Regions from separate parts of the Variovorax paradoxus genome, predicted to be linked through region 2. Evidence: riboswitches for the same ligand, from Rfam matches in the RefSeq annotation. Region 2 holds a riboswitch; the other holds the start of a gene.

Region 1 (7,023 bases), 1.0 Mb from region 2:
AGCCGGTGCGCCCGCAGGCACGGCCAATTGCCGCGGCAATGGCGACAGCTTTGCGTCTTTTGTGTCCGTCGCCGAGCCTTCGGTGGCCGGAGGCATGGAGCAGCCGGCCAGTGCGCAGGTTGCCGCGACAAGGGCCACCCGAAAGGCCCCGCGCAGCGAGCGTCCTGCTTCTGCGCCCCCCCTCAACCGAGGCGCTCCAGCACAGCCAGCGTCGGCGCCGACTGGTTCATTGTGTAGAAATGCAGCGCCGGCGCGCCGCCATCGCGCAGCCGCGCGCAGAGGTCGGTCACCACGTCGAGGCCAAAAGCCTTGATGGATGCCGTGTCGTCGCCAAAGCCCTGCAGCCGCAGGCGAATCCAGCGCGGGATCTCGGCGCCGCAGGCGTCGGAGAAGCGCATGAGCTGCGTCGAGCTGATGATCGGCATGACGCCGGGGACGATCGGTATGTCGAGCCCCAGCTTGCGGGCGTCGTCGACAAATCGGAAGTAGGCCTCGGGGCTGAAGAAATACTGCGTGATTGCCGAATCGGCGCCGGCCTTCACCTTGGCGGCAAAGGCCTGCAGGTCGGCCTCGGGCGAGCGCGCCTGGGGATGCACTTCGGGATAGCAGGCCACCTCGATGTGGAAGTCTCGGCCGGTTTCTTCGCGAATGAAGCCCACGAGATCGCTCGCGTACAGAAATTCGCCGCCGATGCCGTAGCCACTCGGCAGGTCGCCGCGCAGCGCGACGAGGCGCTTCACGCCCATGGACTTGAGCTCGGCCAACTGCTCGCGCACCGTGGCGCGCGTGGCGCCAATGCACGAGAAGTGGCTTGCGGCGTCGACGCCCTCGGACAGGATCTCCTGCACCGCACCGAACGTGCCCTGGTGCGTAGAGCCGCCAGCGCCGTAGGTGACCGAGCAGAACTCGGGCTTGCGCGCATAGAGCTGCTGGCGCACGGCGCGCAGCTTGACCGCGCCTTCTGGCGTCTTGGTCGGAAAGAATTCGAAGCTCAGCGGAAGGCGCACCTGCGTCTCCTTAAGAGCCGTCCGCTTGAACAGCGCGCACGGCGTGAATGAAAAACTCGCGGTTGCCGTCGCCGCCGGCAATGGGGCTGTCGAACCACTGCAGCACGCGAAGCTCGAGGGCTTCGCAGGCATCGCGCAGGCGCTTTTCGACCACCGCATACATCGACTCGTCGCGGACGATGCCGCCCTTGCCGACCTGCCCCGGCTGCAATTCGAACTGCGGCTTGACCAGCATCAGCAAATGGCCGTCATCGGCCAGGAACGGCATCAGCGCCGGCAGCACCAGCGTCTGCGAAATGAACGACAGGTCGCCGACGATGAGGTCGAAGCGCAGTTCGGAAGGCTCTTCTTCGCCCTCCTCTTGCAGATCGTCCGCCGTCAACGCGCGCGCATTGACGCCTTCGATGGCGACCACACGCTCGTCTTCGCGCAACCGCGCATGCAACTGCCCGTGGCCCACGTCGACGCCCACCACCTTCGCAGCGCCGCGCTGCAGCAGGCAGTCGGTGAAGCCTCCGGTCGACTGGCCCACGTCGAGGCACAGCTTGCCCGATGGGTCCAGGCCGCTCGCTGCCAGCGCACCCTCAAGCTTGAGCCCGCCACGCGACACGTAGCGCGCCTCCGCCGCGTCGTCGAGTTCGACTTCGGCCGATTCGGGCACTTCGTCGCGGTTCTTCACGACGGAGCGCCACGCGTCGCCCGTGCCGGCGTCGCGCCAGCGCATGCCGCCGGCAATCAGCCGCACGGCCTGCGAGCGCGACGCGGCAAAGCCGCGTTCGACCAGCAATTGATCAGCGCGCATTCAGTACCGGTACGTGTCCGCCTTGTACGGACCCGCCTTGTTCACGCCGATGTAGGCGGCCTGTTCGTCGGTCAGCTCGGTGAGCATGGCGCCGACCTTCTTCAGGTGCAGGCGCGCGACCTTCTCGTCCAGGTGCTTGGGCAGCACGTAGACCTTGCCGGCCTGGTACGCGTCGGGCTTGGTGAAGAGCTCGATCTGGGCAATGGTCTGGTTCGCGAACGACGACGACATCACGAAGCTCGGGTGGCCCGTGCCACAGCCCAGGTTCACGAGGCGGCCCTTGGCCAAGAGGATGATCTTCTTGCCGTCCGGGAAGGTGATGTGGTCGACCTGCGGCTTGATCTCTTCCCACTCGTACTTCTCGATCGACGCAACGTCGATCTCGTTGTCGAAGTGGCCGATGTTGCAGACGATGGCCTGGTCCTTCATGGCAACCATGTGCTCATGGCGGATCACGTCCTTGTTGCCCGTGGTGGTCACGAAGATGTCGGCCTTGTCGGCGGCGTATTCCATGGTGACGACCTTGTAGCCTTCCATTGCGGCCTGCAGAGCATTGATGGGGTCGATCTCGGTCACCCACACCTGGGCGCTCAGTGCGCGCAGCGCCTGGGCCGAGCCCTTGCCCACGTCGCCGTAGCCGGCCACGCAGGCCACCTTGCCGGCAATCATCACGTCGGTGGCGCGCTTGATGCCGTCCACCAGCGATTCGCGGCAGCCGTACAGGTTGTCGAACTTGCTCTTGGTGACCGAGTCGTTCACGTTGATGGCGCGGAACAGCAGCGTGCCCTTGGCGCTCATCTCGTTCAGGCGGTGCACGCCGGTCGTCGTTTCCTCGGTCACGCCGATGATCTCGGCCGACTTGCGCGTGTACCAGGTCGAATCGACAGCCAGCTTGGCCTTGATGGCCGCGTAGAGGATGCGTTCTTCCTCGCTGGTCGGGTTGGCGAGCACGCCCAGGTCCTTTTCAGCGCGCTGGCCCAGGTGCATCAGCAGCGTGGCGTCGCCGCCGTCGTCCAGGATCATGTTCGGGCCTTCGCCCTTCGAACCCTTGGGGCCGAAGTCGAAGATGGCGTGGGTGTAGTCCCAGTAGTCCTTCAGCGACTCGCCCTTGATCGCGAACACCGGAGTGCCCGCGGCGGCAATGGCAGCAGCGGCGTGGTCCTGCGTCGAGAAAATGTTGCACGAGGCCCAGCGAACGGTGGCGCCGAGCGCTTGCAGCGTCTCGATCAGCACGGCGGTCTGGATGGTCATGTGCAGCGAACCCGTGATGCGCGCGCCCTTGAGCGGCTGCGCCTTCGAGAACTCTTCACGGATGGCCATCAGGCCGGGCATTTCGGTTTCCGCAATGCGGATTTCCTTGCGGCCCCAGGCGGCCAGCGAGAGGTCGGCAATGGCCTGGTCGGCGGAGGAAACGGGGGTGGGCTTGAGAACAGCGCTCATGAGAACTCCAACAAAGCTAGTTTGAAAGGTGCCACTGCGTTCGGGGAAAAGACTCACCGCGAGAACAGCGGGTGAGCGTGGTTGCGATGTAGTCCGAGCCTCACGCCTGATGGCGCTGCAACGCTCCTCGGAACGGGGGATTGTAGACGGGGTGGCAAAGCGAGCCAATCGCCGGGATATCCCACATACCGGAAAGCGCGTTTCATATCCGAGGCGTACATTGATCTGCTCCCAACGACGGAAGTTCATCCATGCTTTTCAGAATCTCCCAGGTCTTGCTGGCCTCGGCATCCCTGCTTGCCGCCGGCGCGCCGGTCCTTGCCTCAGCGCAAGCTACCTCCGAGCAGGTCCGCATCCGCGGCACCATCGTCCGTGTCGACGAGACCACCCTCGTGGTGCAAGACCGCAGCGGCGAGGTCGTCAGCCTCGCCCGGCCGGCCGACATGGCCGTGTCGGAGGTCTATCCGATCAAGCTGTCCGACATCAAGCGGGGGAGCTTCATCGGCACCGCCGCCATGCCGCAGGCAGACGGTTCGCAAAAGGCGCTCGAGGTGGTGGTGTTCCCCGAGGCCGCGCGCGGCACCGGCGAAGGCCACCGTCCGTGGGACCTGCTGCCGCAGAGCACCATGACCAACGCCACCGTGGCCGACCTCGCCGCGGCGCCGAAATCGGTACGCGGCGGCCAGCAGCTTCGGCTGACGTACAAGGGTGGAGAAAAGACCGTCGTGGTACCGCCCGACGTGCCGGTCGTAACCTTCCGCCCCGGCACCGAGTCACTGCTGGTGCCTGGCGCCAAGGTGCTGGTCAATGCGCAGGAAAAGAACGGCACGCCCACGGCGCTGCGCGTCACCGCCGGCCGCAACGGCTTTGCGCCGCCGATGTAGGGCCCCAAGGGAAATCCCGCAGGCGAATTTGTTGCCGCGGGCATTGCGGCCGTTCCAGTGCGGCGTATCGTGGCGGGGGACTTCGCCGTCCGGCCGGTCCTTGCCATTCACCCGTCCACCCCGACACAGGAGATACCGCACCATGGCCACAGCCAAGAAAGCCGCCGCCAAGAAGACCACGGCCAGCAGCAGCGACAACAGCAATGGCAGCACCAGGGCATCCGCCCCTGACGCCGCCGACATGCTCAATCCGCTGAAGAATCTCAAGGCCATGACCGATCGCCTGCAGGAACTCAACCTGACCAGCGGCGCGAGCAAGCTGCTCGAAAGCGGCCAGAAGGACCTCCAGGCGCTGATGCAGGCCAACGAAAAGTCCTACCAGGGCCTGCAAACCGTGGTGCAGCGTCAGACCGAGATGATCAAGAGCGCCATCACCGAATGGCAGACGGCCGCCAAGGAAATGCCCGGCAAGGACCCGAAGGCCAACCTGGCCAAGCTCGACGAACTCGGCCGCCAATCGTTCCAGCGCGCTATCGACGACATCAAGGAACTGGCCAACCTTGCCGCCAAGTCGCAAGCCGATGCCTTCGAGCTGGTGCGCCAGCGCATCCAGGCCAATGTGGACGAAGTGACCAAGATGCTGAAGCGGAAGTAAGGCGGCCGCGGGGGGCGTTCCGGCCTCGGACGGAGGATTCCCGGGCCGCCTTCTAAAATCGGGCAATCCCCCTGCAGATTGCCCATCTTGTCTTTTGTTGCCGAAACCCGCCGCCGTCGCACCTTTGCGATCATTTCCCACCCTGACGCCGGCAAGACCACGCTGACTGAGAAGCTGCTGCTTTTCTCCGGTGCGATCCAGATTGCCGGCTCGGTCAAGGCGCGCAAGGCCTCGCGCCACGCCACCTCCGACTGGATGGAAATCGAAAAGCAGCGCGGCATTTCGGTGGCCTCGTCGGTCATGCAGATGCTGTACCGCGACCACGTGATCAACCTGCTCGACACGCCCGGCCACAAGGACTTCTCCGAAGACACGTACCGCGTGCTCACGGCCGTCGACTCGGCCCTGATGGTGATCGACGCGGCCAACGGTGTGGAAGCGCAGACGCGGCGGCTGATCGAGGTTTGCCGCCAGCGCGACACGCCGATCATCACCTTCGTCAACAAGATGGACCGCGAAGTGCGCGAGCCTCTCGACATCCTCGACGAGGTGGAGCGCGAACTTGGCATGCCGTGCGTGCCCATGACCTGGCCGGTGGGCCAGGGCAAGAGCTTCCGCGGGATCATGAACCTGCGCACGCAGACGATGACGGTGTTCGAATCGGGCAGCGAGCGGCTGCCGCAAGACTTCGAGACCATTCCGCTATCGGAGCGAGACACGCTCACCAAGCGCTTCGGCGCCGATTTCGAATCCGCCATGGACAGCATGGAACTGGCCACCGGCGCCTCGCCCAGCTGGGACCGCGAGGCCTTCCTGGCCGGAAAGCAGACGCCCGTGTTCTTCGGCTCCGGCGTGAACAACTTCGGCGTGATGGAAGTGCTCGACGCGCTGGTCGACCTGGCGCCGCCGCCGCAGTCGCGCACCAGCACCACCATGGTCAACCGCCAGCCCGTGGTGAAGGAGATCCAGCCCGAGGACAAGGACTTCGCGGGCGTGGTCTTCAAGGTGCAGGCCAACATGGACGCCAACCACCGGGACCGCATCGCCTTCGTGCGCATGGCCTCGGGCAAGTACACGCCGGGCATGAAGCTCAAGGTGCAGCGCACCGCCAAGGAACTGCGCCCCACCAGCGTGGTCACTTTCATGAGCCAGCGCCGCGAGGCGGTCGAAGAGGCCTATGCGGGCGACATCGTGGGCTTTACCACGCACGGCGGCGTGCAGCTGGGCGACACCATCACCGACGGTGCGAGCCTGCAGTTCACCGGGCTGCCCTTCTTTGCGCCAGAGCTGTTCATGACCGTGATCCTCAAGAATCCGCTGCGCACCAAGCAGTTGCAGCAGGGCCTCGCCCAGCTCGGCGAAGAAGGTGCGATCCAGGTGTTCCGACCCGAAATCGGCGGCCCGATGCTGCTGGGTGCCGTTGGGCAGCTGCAGTTCGAAGTGGTGCAGCACCGGCTGAAGGCCGAGTACGACGCGGACGTGCGGCTCGAAGGCTGCCAATACACCGGCGCGCGCTGGATCACGGCCGACTCGCCCGCCGAGCTGCGCGAGTTCGTCAACGCCTATCCGCAGCGCATGGCAAAGGATGCGGCCGATACGCTCGCTTTTCTGTGCACTTCGCCTTACGACGTGCGGCTGGCGCAGGAGCGTTTTCCCAAGATCCACTTCCATCCGCTGCGCGAGCACGCGGGCCTGGCGCTTCAGAGCGCGGGCTGAAGCGCGGCTGAACCGCGCGCCGGCTAGCTGCCGGTCGAGGCGTAGTGGCGCAGCCCGATGCGCCAGGCGCCGAAGGCCGCCGCAAGAAACGCAAAGCCCGCGAGCGGCGACACCATGCCCACCCACGCCGGCGCACCCAGCGGGTCTGGCTTGCCGAGAATCGCGAGCGCCGGGTAGTACGCCACGCAGGCCAGCGGCACAATGAAGGTCAGCACGCGGCGGAACCACTGCGCATATAGCGCCAGCGGGTACTGGGCGGCCTGCACGCCGCCGTAGGTGAGCACATTCGCGATTTCCAGGCTCTCGACGGTCCAGAACGACAAGGTGCCCTGCAGCACCAGAATGCCCAGGAAGAGCGCGATGCCGCCGGCCAGCGCAAACAGCGCGAGCGCCACGGTGCCCGGCGTCCATGCGATGCCGACCTGAACAGTAGCGAACACCAGCACGACGAGGCCCTGAAGCAGACGGCCGAGGCGGCTGATGCGCACGTCATGCCCCATGAGCTGCAGCGCCAGCGGG
Region 2 (7,023 bases):
TGCGGCGCTGATGCGCCCCTACATCCAGGAACTGGCCAAAGTGGCGGGCGACACCTTCATCAGCTGCTACCCGAACGCGGGCCTGCCCAATCCGATGAGCGAAACCGGCTTCGACGAGACGCCCGACGTGACCTCGCGGCTGCTGCACGAGTTCGCGGCCGAAGGGCTGGTGAACATCGTGGGCGGCTGCTGCGGCACCACGCCGGACCACATCGCGGCCATCGGCCAGGCCGTGGCGCCTGTGCCCGGAAGGCTGTTGAACAACAACGCCGGCTTCTACCGCGAAGCGGCCTGACCAGGCGCCCGGGGCGTTCGCGCCCCCGGCTGATTGACGGCATCCGGACCGCCGCCTAGGCTGGCGGCGCAAAGGAAGCCATTCATGAACAACAAACTTTCCATGCGCTGGGTCGGCATCGGTGCGCTTGCACTGGCGCTGCCCCTTGCGGCAACGGCACAGCAGGCCTTCACGCGCGGCACCGTCAACATGCGCGCCGGCCCCTCGGGCGACTACCCGCTGGTGGCGCGCCTCGCGCCGGGCCAGCCGCTCGAGGTGATGGGCTGCACCGGCGGCTACAGCTGGTGCGACGTGGTGCTGCCCGACGGCGGACGCGGCTGGGTCTGGGCGAGGAGTCTCGACTACGCCTACCAGGAGCGGCGCGTGCCGCTCGCGACCTACGCGGCCGTGATCGGCGTGCCGGTCGTGACCTTCGTGATCGGCAACTACTGGTCCGACTACTACCGCGACCGGCCCTGGTACGGCGAGCGGCGCTGGTGGGGCAGCCGGCCGCCACCTCCGCCAGTGCCGGGCTGGCGCCCGCCCCCGCCCATGCGGCCGGCTTGGCAGCCCAGGCCGTGGCCGGGCCCGGGTTTCAAGCCCGCGCCGGGGCCGGGCGTTCGCCCGCAGCACGCACAGGGCCACCGGCCACCGCAGCCGAGGCCGGACTTCCGCCCACCATCGGACCCGGGCTTAAAGCCGCCGCGGCCGCAGCCGGCCTTCCGACCCGGACCGCCGCCCGGCCAGCCGCAAATGCATCCGGGCGGAGGCGGTGGCCGGCATGGCCGTGGTGATGGAGGTGGTGGCGGAGGGGGCGGTCGCCACGGCGGTGGAGGCGACGGCGGCGGCAAGGGTGGGGGCCACGGGGGAGGCGGTGGCAAGGGCGGCGGACACGGCCATGGCCACCGCGACTAGCTAGCCCGCGGACGGAATCCCCGCCGCGGCCTGCCGGTCGCGCGCAATCAGCGCCACGAAGCGCTGCGCGCCAAGCCCCAGCGGCCGCTCGCGCGACCACACCACGTCGACCCACAGGTCGAGCCCGTTGCTCAAGTTTTCGAACGGAATCTCGACCAGCGCGCCGGCGGCCACGTGAGGCTTGGCAAAGTTGCGCGGCAGCCATCCCCAGCCGAGCCCGGCCGTGATCAGGCTCAGCGCGGCCAGCGCGTTGTCGGTGCGCCAGACGTGGCGCGCGAACACGAAGCGTGGGTCGCTGGTTGCCAGATCGCGCCCGGCCACCACGATCTGCCGCGTGTTCGTGAGGTGTTCTTCACGCAGGCGCTCGCCGGCTGCTGCAAGCAGCACCGGGTGGTTGGGCGCCATCACGGCCACCATGGTGTCGCTGCCCACTTCCTGGAAGCCTTCGCGGCCATCGAGGCTGGGGCGCTCGAACACCAGCGCCAACTGCGCGCGCCCGCTGTGCAGCAGCGCCAGGGCGTCCGCCTGCGGAGCGGCCAGCACCTCGACCTGCAGCAGCGGATATTCATCGGCCAGCGCAGCGAGCGGCCCGCTCCACGGCGCCGCCAGCAGCTCGGGCGCAATGGCCAGCGTGAGGCGGTTCTCGAGCCCCTGCGTGAGCGCCAGGGCCTGCACCTGCAGTTGCTTCAGCTGGGCTGCCAATAGGCGCGCCTGCGGTTCCAGCGAGCGGGCCGCCGCGGTCGGCTGAGGCTCGCGGCCGCTGCGGTCGAACAGCGGCAGCGCCAACTCGGCCTCCAGGTTGGCAATGGCCATGCTGACGGCGGAGGGCACCTTGTGCAGCGCGCGCGCCGCCGCCGAGAAGGAACCCTGGTCGATCACTGCCAGGAAGACTTCGACGGTGTCGCTGGAAAAGGCCATTCAGCCGCTCTCGATCTATCAATTGAATTGAAATACCTTAACTTTTTATATCAGCTTCAGGCAAATAAAGTCCAGCCATCGTTTTTGTTTGCCAGAGGAATATTCATGCAGGGGTTTCAGCGCCGCGTCGTCTACATCACGCTTTACGAAGGGATTGCCATCGTGGCCGCCAGTGCCGGCCTGGCGCTGATGACGGATGCGGGCCTGGGCCATTCCGGCGTGCTGGCGGTGACCGCATCGGTCATCGCGGTGATCTGGAACCTGGCCTTCAACGCGCTGTTCGAGCGCTGGGAATCGCGCCAGGCGGTGCGGGGGCGCAGCGTGCGCCGGCGCATTGCGCATGCCATCGGCTTCGAGGGCGGGCTGATCGCCTTCCTGGTGCCGCTCTTTGCCTGGGGCCTGGGGGTGTCGCTCTGGCAGGCACTGGTCATGGATCTGGGGCTGGTCGTGTTCTTCCTGGTCTACACCTTCGTCTTCAACTGGGTTTTCGACCGGGTGTTCGGCTTGCCAGCCTCGGCGGCGCCGGTCAGCCCGGCTGCCGCGGCCGGGCAGGGGGCCTGAACATCCCCCAAGGCCGCGGCCCTTGCCGCAGCCGGTAAAATTGCGCTCCCTTCCAAGGAGCGTTGCAGCGGCGGCCCAAGTCCACAGGCCCGCCGTCAGGCTTGGAAGGCGCCCCGTTGGCCGGGGCGCAAGCCGCAAACGACGCTCACCTGACGTTTTTTCCTGCACAGGTGAGCCCCCCATGAGCGATGTACCCGCGCCTTCCGTTCCCCCGATGAAGCTGTCCGGCCTCGAACCGGTCGCCATCGATTCCGGGTCGCTGTTCGTCAACATCGGCGAGCGCACCAACGTCACTGGCTCCAAGGCTTTCGCGCGGATGATCCTGAACGGCCAGTTCGAAGACGCCCTGGCCGTTGCGCGCCAGCAGGTCGAGAACGGCGCCCAGGTGATCGACATCAACATGGACGAGGCCATGCTCGACAGCAAGGCCGCGATGGTCCGCTTCTTGAACCTGATTGCGAGCGAGCCCGACATCGCGCGCGTGCCGGTGATGGTCGACAGCTCCAAGTGGGAAGTGATCGAGGCGGGCCTGCGCTGCATCCAGGGCAAGGGCATCGTCAACTCCATCTCCATGAAGGAGGGCGTCGACAAGTTCAAGCACGAGGCCAAGCTGGTGAAGCGCTACGGCGCCGCCGCGGTGGTGATGGCTTTCGACGAGAAGGGCCAGGCCGACACCTACGAACGCAAGATCGAAATTTGCGAGCGGGCCTACCGCATCCTCGTGGACGAGGTGGGTTTTCCGCCCGAGGACATCATCTTCGACCCGAACATCTTCGCGATTGCCACCGGCATCGAGGAGCACGACAACTACGCGGTCGACTTCATCAATGCCGTGCGCTGGATCAAGGCGAACCTGCCGGGCGCCAAGGTGTCGGGCGGCGTGAGCAACGTGAGCTTCAGCTTTCGCGGCAACGACCCGGTGCGCGAAGCGATTCACACGGTGTTTCTGTACCACGCCATCAAGGCGGGCATGGACATGGGCATCGTCAACGCCGGCATGGTGGGCGTGTACGACGACCTGGAGCCGACACTGCGCGAGCGCGTGGAAGACGTGGTGCTGAACCGCCGCCCCGACGCTGGCGAACGGCTCGTCGAAGTGGCCGAAACGGCCAAGAGCGGCGCCAAGGACGACAGCAAGAAGCTCGAGTGGCGCGGCACGCCGGAGAACCCGGTGCATGTGAACCAGCGCCTCTCGCACGCCATGGTGCACGGCATCACCGACTTCATTGTCGAAGACACCGAAGAGGCCTACCAGCAGATCCTCGCCAAGGGCGGGCGCCCGCTGCACGTGATCGAAGGGCCGCTCATGGACGGCATGAACATCGTGGGCGACCTGTTCGGCCAGGGCAAGATGTTCCTGCCGCAGGTGGTCAAGTCGGCGCGCGTGATGAAGTCGGCCGTGGCCCACCTCATTCCCTACATCGAGGAAGAAAAGCGCCAGGACGAGGCCGCGGGCCGCGACGTGCGCACCAAGGGCAAGATCATCATTGCCACGGTGAAGGGCGACGTGCACGACATCGGCAAGAACATCGTGACCGTGGTGCTCCAGTGCAACAACTTCGAAGTGGTGAACATGGGCGTGATGGTCCCGTGCCACGAAATTCTGGCCAAGGCCAAGGTCGAGGGCGCGGACATCGTCGGCCTCTCCGGCCTCATCACGCCCAGCCTCGAAGAAATGCAGTACGTGGCCGGCGAGATGCAGAAGGACGACCACTTCCGCATCAAGAAGATTCCGCTGCTCATCGGCGGCGCCACCACGAGCCGCGTGCACACGGCCGTAAAAATTGCGCCGCACTACGAAGGCCCGGTGGTCTACGTGCCCGACGCCTCGCGCAGCGTGGGCGTGGCGCAGAGCCTCTTGAGCGACCAGGCCACCGCATACATCGACGAGATCAACGCCGACTACGAGAAGGTGCGCACGCAGCACGCCAACAAGAAGCAGGTGCCGATGTGGCCGCTGGCCAAGGCGCGCGCCAACAAGACGCCCATCGACTGGACCCACTACACGCCGCCCGTGCCCAAGTTCATCGGCCGGCGCGTGTTCAAGAACTTCGACCTCACGGAGCTCGCGAAGTACATCGACTGGGGTCCCTTCTTCCAGACCTGGGACCTGGCCGGCCCGTTCCCGGCCATCCTGAAAGACGAGATCGTGGGCACCGAGGCCGTGCGCGTGTACGCCGACGGCCAGCGCATGCTCAAGCGCCTGATCGAGGGCCGCTGGCTCAGCGCAAGCGGCGTGGTCGGCTTCTGGCCTGCCAACACGGTGAACGACGACGACATCGAGCTCTACACCGACGAGACGCGCAGCGAAGTTGCCATGACCTGGTACGGCATGCGCCAGCAGACCGAGAAGCAGGTGATCGACGGCGTCACGCGGCCGAGCCGTTGCCTGGCCGACTTCGTCGCGCCGAAAGACAGCGGCCTGAAGGACTACGTGGGCGTGTTCGCGGTGACGGCGGGCCTCGGTGTCGAAAAGAAAGAAAAGTATTTCATCGACGACCTCGACGACTACTCCGCCATCATGCTGAAGGCACTGGCCGACCGGCTGGCCGAGGCCTTTGCCGAGTCGCTGCACCACCGCGTGCGCACCGACCTCTGGGGCTATGCGCCCGACGAGGGCCTGAGCAATGAAGACATGATCGCGGAGAAATACCGCGGCATTCGCCCTGCGCCCGGCTACCCGGCCTGCCCGGACCACAGCGTGAAGCGCCCGATGTTCGACCTTCTGAATTGCGCGGACATTGGCATGACCCTGACGGAAAGCCTCGCTATGATGCCCGCCGCCAGCGTCAGTGGTTTCTACCTGAGCCACCCCGACTCGACGTACTTCAACGTCGGCAAGATCGGGCACGACCAGCTGCAGGACCAGGCCGCACGGCGCAAGGAAAGCGAATCCGATCTCGAGCGCCTGCTGGCGCCGAACCTTTGAACCTGCCGGCCGGCATGGCCGACCGGCGCCGGGAGTTGTTATTCAGAAGTTGATATTTGCTGCCGCGCACTACGCGGCGCTGGCCGTCTTCGTCGTCGGCTGCTGGGGCTTTGGGCGCGCAGTGCTGGCGCGCCTTGCGCCGCCGCCGCGCCGGGACGCCTGGCTCGAAGCCTCGATGGCTGCCGCGCTGGGCGTGGGCATCTTCATCTGCGGCTTCCAGGCACTGGCCATCTTCGGCGTCTTCAAGGTGGGCGCCACCGTCGCGCTGATTGCCGCCGGCGTGGTTGCTGCCGCGTTGCAGTTGCGGCCGTGGCTGCACGAAGTGCGCACGCTTCGGGCTGCGGGCACTGCGCCCGCGGTGCCTTGGAGCCGCGCCGAGAAGATCGCCGCGATCGCATTGGCCCTGGTGGCGCTTCCGGCGCTGGTCGCACCGCTTGCGCCGCCCGCCGCCTTCGACGAGTTGATGTACCACCTGCCCTATGCGCGGCAGGTGGCGGAGCAGGGCTTCCTGGGCATTCACGACTGGTTGCGCTACCCCTGGTTTCCGTACAACTACAACCTGCTCTATGCGGCCGCGCTGCAGGTGGGCGATGACGTGCTGCCGCACTTTCTCAATGCGCTGGCGGGTGCGCTGTCGGTGGTGATGGTCTTCCGCCTTGGCATGCAGCATGCCAACCGTCTCACCGCCTGCATCGGCGCGGCCATCTGGCTCGGCATTGGAGACTATTCGAATGCGCTCATCGACATGGGCGTGGCGCTCTTCGTGCTGGGCGCATGCGTGGCGCTGTGGTGGTGGCGCGAATCGCAGCCGGTGCACAGCGGCATGCGGTGGCTCGGCGTGGCGGCGTTCTGCCTCGGCGTGGCCGCGGGCTCCAAGTACCAGGCGCTCACGTTCCTGCCGCTGGTGGCGCTGTTCGTGGTGTGGCACGAGCGGCGGCCCAAGGCCTGGGCGCTGATGCTGCTTTGCTTCTTGCTGCCGTGCGTGTACTGGTATGCACGCAACGCCGTCGTGACGGGCGATCCATTCAACCCCATCGGTGCGCGCGTGTTCGGCTTTACCGACTGGATTCCGGCCGACTACGTTCAGCAGGTGGCCGATGTGCGCGACCACGCCGCGCGCCCCAACGTGCTGATCTGGTCTGTGGTGCTGCTGCCCTTCAGCGTCATGTGGAAGCGCTCCGCCGCGGTGCGCGCCGCGGGCTGGTTCTGCTTCTATTCCGTGGCGGTGTGGCTGGTGACCTCGCGCTATCCGCGCTACCTCACGGCCTCGTTTCCGCTGCTCGCGTTCACGGCGGCGATCGGCTGGCAGGTGCTGTTCGGCTGGATCGCCGCGGGCATGCGCCGCGTGTTCGGGCCCAGGGCCGGGCAAGTCGCGGACCCCGTCGAGGGAGCTCCTTCGGGCCGCGCGGGCCTTGTCGGCGATTGG

The links. A riboswitch is a leader RNA that binds a small molecule or an ion and turns the genes downstream of it on or off. The one in region 2 is predicted to bind S-adenosylhomocysteine.
Region 1: it holds a riboswitch for S-adenosylhomocysteine, as region 2 does, so the genes downstream of both, ahcY (adenosylhomocysteinase) here and metH (methionine synthase) in region 2, are expected to answer to the same signal.

What each region holds. Positions count from the first base shown of each region.
Region 1 is NZ_CP123990.1:5,108,112-5,115,134, reverse strand. Features, by position in the region: gene QHG62_RS24445 (septal ring lytic transglycosylase RlpA family protein) at 1-96, opposite strand, end outside; gene metF (methylenetetrahydrofolate reductase [NAD(P)H]) at 183-1,007, opposite strand; gene QHG62_RS24435 (TlyA family RNA methyltransferase) at 1,018-1,809, opposite strand; gene ahcY (adenosylhomocysteinase) at 1,810-3,249, opposite strand; S-adenosyl-L-homocysteine riboswitch at 3,316-3,384, opposite strand; gene QHG62_RS24425 (hypothetical protein) at 3,501-4,133, shown strand; gene phaP (TIGR01841 family phasin) at 4,276-4,788, shown strand; gene QHG62_RS24415 (peptide chain release factor 3) at 4,876-6,504, shown strand; gene QHG62_RS24410 (ABC transporter permease) at 6,528-7,023, opposite strand, start outside.
Region 2 is NZ_CP123990.1:346,646-353,668, forward strand. Features, by position in the region: gene QHG62_RS01645 (homocysteine S-methyltransferase family protein) at 1-295, shown strand, start outside; gene QHG62_RS01650 (SH3 domain-containing protein) at 380-1,189, shown strand; gene QHG62_RS01655 (LysR family transcriptional regulator) at 1,190-2,107, opposite strand; gene QHG62_RS01660 (PACE efflux transporter) at 2,213-2,668, shown strand; S-adenosyl-L-homocysteine riboswitch at 2,717-2,822, shown strand; gene metH (methionine synthase) at 2,883-5,597, shown strand; gene QHG62_RS01670 (ArnT family glycosyltransferase) at 5,647-7,023, shown strand, end outside.